2 regions of the Lachnospira hominis (ex Hitch et al. 2025) genome follow, and region 2 is predicted to be linked to the other one. Evidence: predicted binding sites of a transcription regulator. Region 2 holds the regulator's gene; the other holds the start of a gene.

Region 1 (5,361 bases), on a different contig from region 2:
CTCTCACCACACAATCCCCTGATACTTCCGCTCAATCTCCATTGACTTATTTATAGCCTCCGCAAAATTATCCGCCATGACAAATCTACCCACAACGCAAAAAAAATGTCGAACCATGCGATTCGACATTTTTATTTCCGGAAATTTCCAATAGATTAAAATTCACACAAACAAACTCATTAAATTGGCAGGAACAAATGCATTTGAGTATATACCTGCAAGTACAGGTTCACTGTAACCTCTCAGAATGAAAGATATTTTTTCAAAATAACAAAAACCTCTTTAGGTGACAGAGCACCAGCCAGCATAAGTTCTCCTAAATAATATCAATATCAGCTAAAGCGTCTATCAATTTTACATTATCTTTATGTGATTTTATGGCAATTCTGTAATACCCGTCTGTGAGATTCTTATAATTGCTGCAGTCTCTTATAAGGATTCCTCTGTTTAAAAGTTTTTCTTTCAGACCTTTTTTGTGCATAAAAAATATATAATTTGCGTCACTCTCCCAATACTTAATATTCATTCTTTGAAAATTAGTACAGATAAATTCTCTCTCTTTACTTATTAAACTTACTGTGTCTGCAGCAAATTTATCCTCATCAAGAGCAGCTATTCCCGCATTTTGTGCCAAAACAGAAACATTCCACGGCTGCCCGGCATCATACATTTTGCCAATAAGCTCTTTATCATATGTAATGCCATATCCAAGCCTGATGCCCGGTATTGCATACATTTTGGTAAATGCCTTCAGAACAAACAAACCTCTGTATCTTAATATACTTTTAACGTATGAAAGTTCATCTTCCTGCCCTGTAAAATCAAGAAAACATTCATCCAGAAAAATACGCACTCCGTTCCTGTCACATTCCTTTATAATTCTTTCAAGCAAACGGTCATTTATAAGTATCCCTGTAGGATTATTAGGATTACATAAAAAAATCATATCAGGTTTATACTCAAACATTTTCATAAAATCATCTTCTATTTCAAATGTGTTGTGATTGATCTGATAATATTCAACTTTTGCCCCGACACATTCAAGTGCGGCTTCATATTCTGCAAAACATGGAGCTGCAACAACCGCATTTTTCGGTTTTATGGCAAATACATATCTGTACAGCACATCAGAAGCTCCGTTTCCGCATATAATGAAGCTACTGTCAACTCCATATCTTCTGCCAATCTTTTCTCTTAAATCATCGCAAAACATCTGCGGATAATTTTCACACATTTCAAGCGAATTAACAACCGCTTCACGCACGCTTTCCGGAATTCCCATAGGATTAATATTAGCTGAAAAATCTGTCACATTTTCATATTTATAAATATCTCCGCCATGTATGTTTTTCATGAACATTTCCATTCCTTAACAGATTTTTCAAGGCGTTTAAGTCCATCTCCAAGCATTTTTTGTGGGCATGCAATATTAAATCTTAAAAATCCACCATTGCTTCTGTAAGCAGAGCCGCTGCTTACATACAGCCCGCTGCGTTCACATATAAAGTCTTTTAATTCATCAGAATCACTTGCAATATCTGTGCAATCAAGCCACATAAGATATGTCGCATCTGACTCCACGGGCTTTATCTGCGGAATTCTTTCTTTTATAAATTTTTCTGCAAACTGCCTGTTTTCCCACAGATATTCTCTAAGGTCGTCAAGCCACTCTCCACCTTCACTATATGCCGCAGCCGCCGCATCAGCCGCAAAAACATTAGTCTCTGCCAAATGGTCTGTCTCAAGTCCTGTGATAACACGATGTCTGATATTTTCATCAGCCACGATAACTGCCGCTGTCTGGATTCCGGCAATATTAAATGTCTTTGTCGGTGCAACACATGTAATACAATTATCTCTGCACACATCTGATACAGATGCAAACGGGATATAGCTGATACCTGGTTTTGTTATATCACAATGAATCTCATCAGACACAACGAGCACATGATATTTTTTGCAAAGTTTTCCTATTTTATCTAAAATATCTCTATCCCATATATTTCCTGTAGGATTATGCGGATTACATAATATCATCATAGATGTCTGTGGATTTGCGAGCTTTTCTTCCAAATCCGCAAAATCTATGCTGTATTTTCCATCATTATATACGAGCCTGCTTTCAAGCACATTTCTTCCATTATTCAATATTGAATCAAAAAACATATTATAAACAGGTGTCATAACAACAACATTTTCTGCCGGTGTAGTCATTTTGCGGATAATGCTTGATATAGCCGGGATTACGCCGGTTGTAAATATAAGCCATTCCTTATTAATAGAAAAATTATATCTGTCTTTCCACCATTTCTGATATGCACAGTACCACTCGTCCGGTATGTCAGTATATCCAAAAATCCCATTTTCTGCTCTTTTGATTATCGAATCAGTTACCGCATGCGGTGTACGAAAATCCATATCCGCAATCCACATGGCAAGACCACCTTCTTTAACCCTGTCCCACTTTATTGAATGGGTACCTGTTCTGTCTGTAATCTCATCAAAAAATTTTCTGTTTTTCATACCCGACATTCCTTTCACATATTTATTTTCTAGCAAAACTGATTAATCATCAATTTTCTTAATATCAATAAGCTGCGTTACCATAAATGCATGCAGCTGCGTCTCAAAATCATGTAATAAAACCTATTTTATTTATTTTAATATTTCATCCTCTATTTTACAATAGCTTAACAGGGTAATTACTGCGATGTTTATTAAGATATATAAAATATAAAAATGTTGTTAAATTTTTATCATTTTCGTCAAAAATTACACAAATTGTGTTGATTTTACAGGTCGATTATGTATAATATAAGAAGATAAAACCGCCTTTAAAGACGGTTATCGCACAATAAGTAAAGAAACGAGGTTAAATGTAAGATGGCAGAAATCGATTTAAGCAAGTATGGTATCACAGGTACAACTGAGATAGTTCATAACCCTTCTTATGAATTATTATTCGAGGAAGAAACATCTTCTAAGAACGAAGGTTATGAAGTTGGTAAGGAAAGCGAACTTGGTGCTGTTGATGTTATGACAGGTATCTACACAGGACGTTCTCCTAAAGATAAGTATATCGTAGTTGACGAAAACTCAAAGAACACTGTATGGTGGACAAGCGATGAGTACAAGAACGATAACCACCCAATGCCAGAAGATGTATGGGCTAAGGTTAAGGACATCGCTAAGAAAGAGCTTTGCAACAAGAGACTTTTCGTTGTTGATGCATTCTGTGGTGCTAACAAAGACACAAGAATGGCAGTTCGTTTCATCGTTGAAGTTGCTTGGCAGGCACATTTCGTAACAAATATGTTCATCAAGCCAACAGAAGAAGAACTCAAGAACTTTGAGCCAGATTTCGTTGTATACAACGCTTCTAAGGCAAAAGTTGAAAATTATGCAGAATTAGGTCTTAACTCAGAGACTTGCGTTGCATTCAATATTACAAGCCGCGAACAGGTTATTATCAATACATGGTACGGCGGTGAGATGAAGAAGGGTATGTTCTCTATGATGAACTACTATCTCCCATTAAAGGGTATTGCTTCAATGCACTGCTCAGCTAACACAGATTTAGATGGCAAGAACACAGCTATCTTCTTCGGTCTTTCAGGTACAGGTAAGACAACACTTTCTACAGATCCTAAGCGTCTCCTCATCGGTGATGATGAACACGGCTGGGATGATAACGGTGTATTCAACTTTGAAGGTGGATGCTATGCTAAGGTTATCAATCTTGATAAGGATTCTGAACCTGATATCTACAATGCAATCAAGCGTAACGCTCTTCTTGAGAATGTAACACTTGATGCTAATGGTAAGATTGATTTTGCTGATAAGAGCGTTACAGAAAACACTCGTGTATCTTATCCAATTAACCACATTAAGAATATTGTACGTCCTATTTCTTCAGCACCAGCTGCAAAGAACGTAATCTTCCTTTCAGCAGATGCTTTCGGCGTACTTCCTCCAGTATCTGTTCTTACACCAGAGCAGACACAGTACTACTTCCTTTCAGGTTTCACAGCTAAGCTTGCTGGTACAGAGCGTGGTATTACAGAACCTACTCCTACATTCTCAGCTTGCTTCGGTCAGGCTTTCCTTGAGCTTCACCCAACAAAGTATGCTGAAGAACTTGTTAAGAAGATGAAGATGAGCGGTGCTAAGGCTTACCTCGTTAACACAGGTTGGAACGGCACAGGCAAGAGAATCTCAATCAAGGATACTCGTGGTATCATCGACGCAATCCTTAACGGAGATATCCTCAAGGCTCCTACAAAGAAGATTCCTTACTTCAACTTTGAAGTACCTACAGAACTTACAGGTGTTGCAACAGAGATTCTTGATCCTCGTGACACATATGCTGATGCTTCTGAATGGGAAGTTAAAGCTAAAGACTTAGCTGGCAGATTCATTAAGAACTTCGCTAAATACGAAGGAAATGAAGCTGGTAAGGCACTTGTTTCAGCAGGTCCACAGTTATAATAAACAATGAATATATAGGCATTATGCCGATATATCATATGCTTTAGATTACTTTAAAAGCACCGCTTTCGGGAAATCCGGAAGCGGTGCTTTTTTTAGTTTCTACCTATGAAGAATATATACTCTTTACAAGTTTCGTAAATTCAATAATTATCAACCAAGAAAATCATATTTTGAGCTGTTGAATGAAGACATAATATCTGCTGTAGAACTATATGTACTGCTCACACTCTGTAAATTAGCTTCAGCATTACTCTCAATCCTGTCTGTAACAAACGAAAGCTTTTTCATAAATTCAGAATCACTTCCAAATATTTTTTCAAGTGAATCAACGTCTGCCTTTTTAAGCTTATCAGAATCAACCTCAAGAGTTCCGTCACTGTTATAAGTTATTCCGACTTTTTCAAGTGATTCCTTAATACTCTCTGGAAGTCCCTTTAATGCTTTCTTATAGAATTCGTCAAGGCTTGAGGAAGTTTTTGACATAACTTCAACAAGCGAATTATATTTATCTATAAGTTCCTGTGCTGCTGCTGTAACCTTTGAAGTATCTTTGCTTTCTCTTGCATCTTTAAATACTGTACTCTTTTCACCTGCAAGCTTATCAATAGCATTCTGCAAATCCTCTGATGATTTATCAGTATTTTCATATCCTGTTTTGGAAACTTTTGCTTTCAGCATCTGTGTCGCTGCTGATGTGCTGCCATTTATGCTGTTAAGCATCGAATCTGCTGAACTATCATTATTAATATAATCAAGCAATGTTGAATTATTAATTGGAAGTCTCGCTTTTCTTGCTGTCTCATTTAACATCTGTGTAGTAACTCTCATATTTCTCTCCTTTCCGCTTTATGTTGTATATTTTTTATCAAA
Region 2 (5,361 bases):
TATTCCCGCACTAAGCCCCGACGGAATATCAACCGCCACCTTAACTGCACTGACACGGTTAATCTCATCTATAATCTGTGCATAAACACCCGTGACATCTCTTGAAAGTCCAATTCCAAACATTGCATCTATAATAAAATCATATTCATCCAGTGGTAGTATGTTATCTTGTACTGCACATTCAAATGGAATTTCAAGATTTTTTATAATATTTTTCTGCAGCTCATACTCATCTGTTCCCGGCTCTTTTCTGCCAGCTTCATACACCAATGTTTTATAACCATGAAGATAAAGCTGACGTATGGCAGCAAGCCCGTCAGCTCCATTGTTTCCTTTTGTACAGACAACGCAGATGCTTATATCTTTTTTTCCGCTGTCTTTTTTATTGTATGCAAGTTTTTCCACAAATGATGATACAGACAATGCTGCACGCTCCATAAGAACTACAGATGGAATCCCTGTCGTTTTTATTGAATATTCATCTATTTTTTTCATTGCAGCAGAATCAAGTAAATACTTCATATACAGTTACTCCTGACCTTTTGAATTAATATCATCAAGGACTCCCATGATCTCCGGTCCAAAGATATTATGCATTCCCGAATAAAGCTGTTCGTTCATACTCTCCTTATCATGCTTTATAAGAAGATTCTTTTTGAGCTTGATTCTTGTAGCTTCAATCCATTTATCCAGCACTTCAAGATCTGCTTTGTTTTCATTAATCTTCGCATAGCACATCTTTACCGTTTCAACCAGAAGTTTTCTATTAGCTTCTGCCAGCTGTCTTGGAATCTCTTTTTCTTCATCTTCAAGTGATTCAATCTTGTCTTTTGCTTCATGTATAAGACGCTGGTTTTTATTCATACGTTTCTTACGACGAAAATCATTGCCGTCTTCTTCCATATTTTCAACGACATCCTGAATAACCTGTTCTTTTATCTTTTTTACTTCTTTTAAATCATTGGTTACCTGTCCCTGTTTTTTTAGCAGGTCATTAACCTTTTTTTCCCAATACTTTATCTCGTCAGTTTTGCTGACCTCCGGGACAAGCAGATACCATCTCTTATCTAGTGTAAGAATAGGAATATGATTAAATGATGCTGTGTCTTTTATTAAATCATATGTAATATCTGCCATGATAAATCACCCCTCCTGTATATTACGAGTTTTACCATTTTTATTTGCTATATTATATGAAAGTCTCATAAGGCTCTCTGATAAATGTACATTTTCAACTACAACATCTTCAGGCATATTAAGGTCTGTATGTGCAAAATTCCATATTGCCTTTATTCCGTCTTCAGCCACTTCTTTTGCAACTTCTCTTGCTGCCTGTCTTGGAATTGTAAGTGCAACTATCTCGATATTATTTTCTTTTATAAACCCTTTTAGTTCATCCATCATCATAATATCTAGACTGCCTATCTTTTTGCCTTTAAGCTCATGATTATTATCAAAAACACCTTTTATTATAAATCCTCTCTTTGCAAAATCACCCGAATTAACAAGTGCTGCACCGAGATTACCTGCACCGATAATAATCATATTATGAGTACGGTCAATACCAAGAATTTTAGCTATCTCATCATAAAGATACTTTACATTATATCCGTATCCCTGCTGGCCAAACCCTCCAAAATTGTTCAGATCCTGTCTTATCTGCGATGCGGTAACCTTCATCCTTGCACTGAGTTCTTTTGATGAGATTCTTTGAACACCGCTTTCAATCAATTCACCAAGATATCTATAGTATCTTGGAAGTCTCCTGATTACCGCAGATGATATTTTTTTTGTCTCTTCCATATTGCTCATCCGTACCTTCCTGTTTTTTCGTATTTTTTATTATAAACCAATGTTAAAACAATGTCAAAGTCAGCCTAATACTCTCTTGGCAATATCAACTGATTCCTTCGCATCTTTCGCATAGAAATCCGCATGAATTTCTTTTGCATATTCCGGTGTAAGGACAGCACCGCCTACCATAACTTTACAATCAAGATTATTTTCATGCAAAAGTTCGATTGTCTCTTTCATTGATACAAGTGTTGTTGTCATAAGTGCTGAAAGTCCTACAAGTTTTACATCATTTTCTTTTACCGCATCAACTACAGCCTGATAAGGAACATCTTTTCCCAGATCTATAACATCATATCCATAATTTTCAAGAAGAACTTTTACAATATTTTTTCCTATATCATGCACATCGCCTTTTACTGTCGCAATTACAATTTTTCCTTTACTCACCGGTGCCGCATCACTTTTTATCATAAATTTTCTTATAACTTCAAATGCCGCCTGTGCAACTGATGCGGACATTATCAGCTGCGGAAGGAAAAGTGTGCCTTTTTCAAATTCCTCACCGATTTTATCAAGTGCCGGTATTAAAACTTCATTGACAACTTCCATTGAGTCTGTATTTTCCAGAAGCTTAGCTGTACAGTCAGCACCTTCATTTTTAAGTCCGTTAAGAACTGCATTGTAAAGTGCAAGCTTATCACCTTCAAGTCCTGTATCATTATCAGAAGCTGATTGCTGTATGCCCTTTGCACCATCCGGCCCTGATTTTGTGTCCGTTCCTGCTGATTTATTTTCAGAAATGACAATCTTTGGTACTATCTGTTTTCCTGCATAATGCTTTATAAAATCAACTGAATTCTTATCAAATCCTGCAAGAAGCTTGTAAGCTCTTACAGCACCTGTCATCTCTTCAATATTAGGATTGATAATAGGAAGGTCAAGTCCATTTTCAAGTGCCATTGTAAGAAAAATGTGATTTACAAGCACACGGTTAGGAAGCCCGAAGGAAATGTTGGATACGCCGAGAACTGTCTTCAATCCAAGTTCTGTCTTGACACGGTGAAGTGCTTTAAGCGTCTCAACTACCCCGTCCTGCTCTGCAGATGCAGTAAGTGTAAGACAGTCAATGTATACATTTTCTTTCGGAATGCCTATTGCAAGTGCCGCATCTAGAATTTTCTTTGCAATTGCAAATCTGTCTTCCGCCTTTTTAGGAATACCATTTTTATCAAGAGTAAGTCCAACAACAGAAGCTCCGTATTTTTTTACAAGTGGAAGAACATTTTTAAGAGACTCTTCCTCACCGTTTACTGAATTGACTATCGGCTTACCGTTGTATACACGAAGTGCTGCCTCAAGCACTTCAGGAATTGTAGAATCAAGCTGAAGCGGAACATCCACTACTGACTGCAGTGACTTGACAGCTGTTATCATCATCTCACGCTCATCTATTCCCGGAAGTCCGACATTGACATCAAGAATATCAGCTCCTGCCTGAACCTGTTCAAGTGCCTGATTAAGTATGTAATCTATATCGCCTTTACGCAAAGCTTCCTGAAATATTTTCTTGCCTGTAGGATTAATTCTCTCACCGATTATTCTCGGCTGGTCTATCGGAACTACCTTTGTTGCAGAACATACTGCTGCCGGAATTACTTTTTGTGGCAGCTCATTTACAATTGCATTGCCATTTTCTTTAAGCATATCTGAAAGTTCTTTAATAAATTCCGGATTTGTACCGCAGCATCCGCCGAATACCCTGATTCCGTACTTTCTTAAATCTTTCATAAATTCAGCAAAATCTTTTGGTCCCACATTATATTCATTCGTCTGTGGGTCAGGAAGTCCTGCATTAGGCTTAACTACAACAGGAAGGTTGGTCCATTTTGTAACTTCTTCTATAACAGGTTCTAACTCTTTTGGGCCGAGTGAACAATTGACACCAATGGCATCAACACCAAGTCCTTCAAGAGTAAGTGCCATTGACGGAACCATACATCCTGTAAATGTTCTTTTATTCATCTCAAATGTCATTGTACACATTATAGGAAGGTCAGAATTTTCTTTTGCGGCAAGTACAGCAGCCTTTACATCAAGCAGGTCTGTCATTGTCTCAAATACAACAAGGTCAGCCCCCGCATTGCTTCCGGCTTTCACCACCTCTGCATACATCTCATATGCCTCTTCAAAGCTTAAAGTGCCTGTAGGCTCTAAAAGCTGGCCTATCGGACCTACATCAAGTGCTACCAGTGCCTCAGGTTTGACATTATCTCTGGCTGTAATCGCATTTTTAATTCCTGCAGTGACAAGTTCATCCACGCTGTGTCCGCATTCTTCCAGTTTGTAAGCGTTGCCGCCAAATGTATTGGCATATATTACATCTGAACCGGCATTAAGATACTGCTCATGAATAGAAACAAGAAGTTCCGGATGTGTAATATTAAGCATCTCAGGTGTTTCACCCATTTTCATGCCTGCTGCCTGAAGCATTGTTCCCATTGCTCCATCAAGAATAACATAATCTCTTTTTAATAATTCTCTAAAATCTCTAGCCATTACAACGTCCACCTTTCTGTCTGAACTGACACTTCTTATTCATACTGCATGTCTGACATCCTCTTGCCCTCTGAGGAATTGGATTTTTCGACAGTCCTATAACTGCCGTAACTGATTTTGTCGGTGTGAGCATATCTGTCGAACTGACATTAAGCCCAATCTGTTTTGGAGCATTTAATACATGAAGGAACTGTCCCTGAAGACTTATCGGCAGATCTCCGTATCCAAGTCCAAACCTGAATGTCTGGTAATATCCGGGATTTTCCTCTTTTATGATAAGTTCAGCCCGGTCACATGCCTGTTCAACTGCAACGCTGCACAGACTGTCTATCGCAACAGCCTCAGCCATGTCACGTATCTGTGCTATTCTTATAAGTCTGTCTGCATCAGCAGATATCGTAACCGCCATAAGCACAGCCTTATCGCATCCATCAAGATGTTTTTTTATAGAATTTCCTGTAAGAAACAGATTCGTATCTTTAACAAGAATTCCTTTTTCTTCTCTTGAAATATCGCATACTTTGTATACAAATCTGGGTTTTACACAGCTAAGCACTTCTTTCTCACATTTTGTTATAAGCTTATCAAGCTGCTCATCAATATCCTCACCTCTGTGTCCCATATATCTTAATGCTTCATTTTTATCGAGTTGTCCAAGAACTATATCAGCATGCATGTATCATTAACTCCCGCCTTTCATAGCATCTGCTATGAATTTTATCTTTTTTTCTTCTTTTTACGTCCTGTTCCCTTTGCTTTTTCCATGCTGATTTTTCTGCCCTTTATGGTAACATTTTCCATTGCAAGCAGAACTGCATCTGCATACTTTGAAGGTACTTCAACAAATGTATAATTATCAAGCATATCGATAGAGCCGACAAGCTTACCGGGAATTCCTGACTCACCTGTTATTGCACCAAGAATATTAGCCGGCTTAATCTTATCTTTTTTACCCACATTGATAAAAAGTCTTACCATGCCTCTCCTGTCAGCATCAAGGTCATAATG

The links. Region 2 encodes Rex, which represses fermentation and respiration genes when NADH is low (regulators of the CRP and FNR family bind a similar motif). Its sites were predicted from a motif close to ATTGTTAANTANTTAACAAT; they were not measured.
Region 1: a site for Rex is predicted at 2,742-2,761, ahead of pckA (phosphoenolpyruvate carboxykinase (ATP)). Genes of this name have one in related genera too.

The regions. Positions count from the first base shown of each region.
Region 1 covers NZ_JBBMES010000007.1:5,869-11,229, forward strand. The annotation lists gene WMO38_RS07860 (pyridoxal phosphate-dependent aminotransferase) at 317-1,354, opposite strand; gene WMO38_RS07865 (MalY/PatB family protein) at 1,351-2,523, opposite strand; gene pckA (phosphoenolpyruvate carboxykinase (ATP)) at 2,884-4,488, shown strand; gene fliD (flagellar filament capping protein FliD) at 4,642-5,319, opposite strand.
Region 2 covers NZ_JBBMES010000001.1:175,762-181,122, reverse strand. The annotation lists gene WMO38_RS00795 (NAD(P)H-hydrate dehydratase) at 1-522, opposite strand, end outside; gene WMO38_RS00790 (hypothetical protein) at 529-1,137, opposite strand; gene WMO38_RS00785 (redox-sensing transcriptional repressor Rex) at 1,144-1,812, opposite strand; gene WMO38_RS00780 (homocysteine S-methyltransferase family protein) at 1,873-4,353, opposite strand; gene WMO38_RS00775 (5-methyltetrahydrofolate--homocysteine methyltransferase) at 4,346-5,029, opposite strand; gene WMO38_RS00770 (DEAD/DEAH box helicase) at 5,071-5,361, opposite strand, start outside.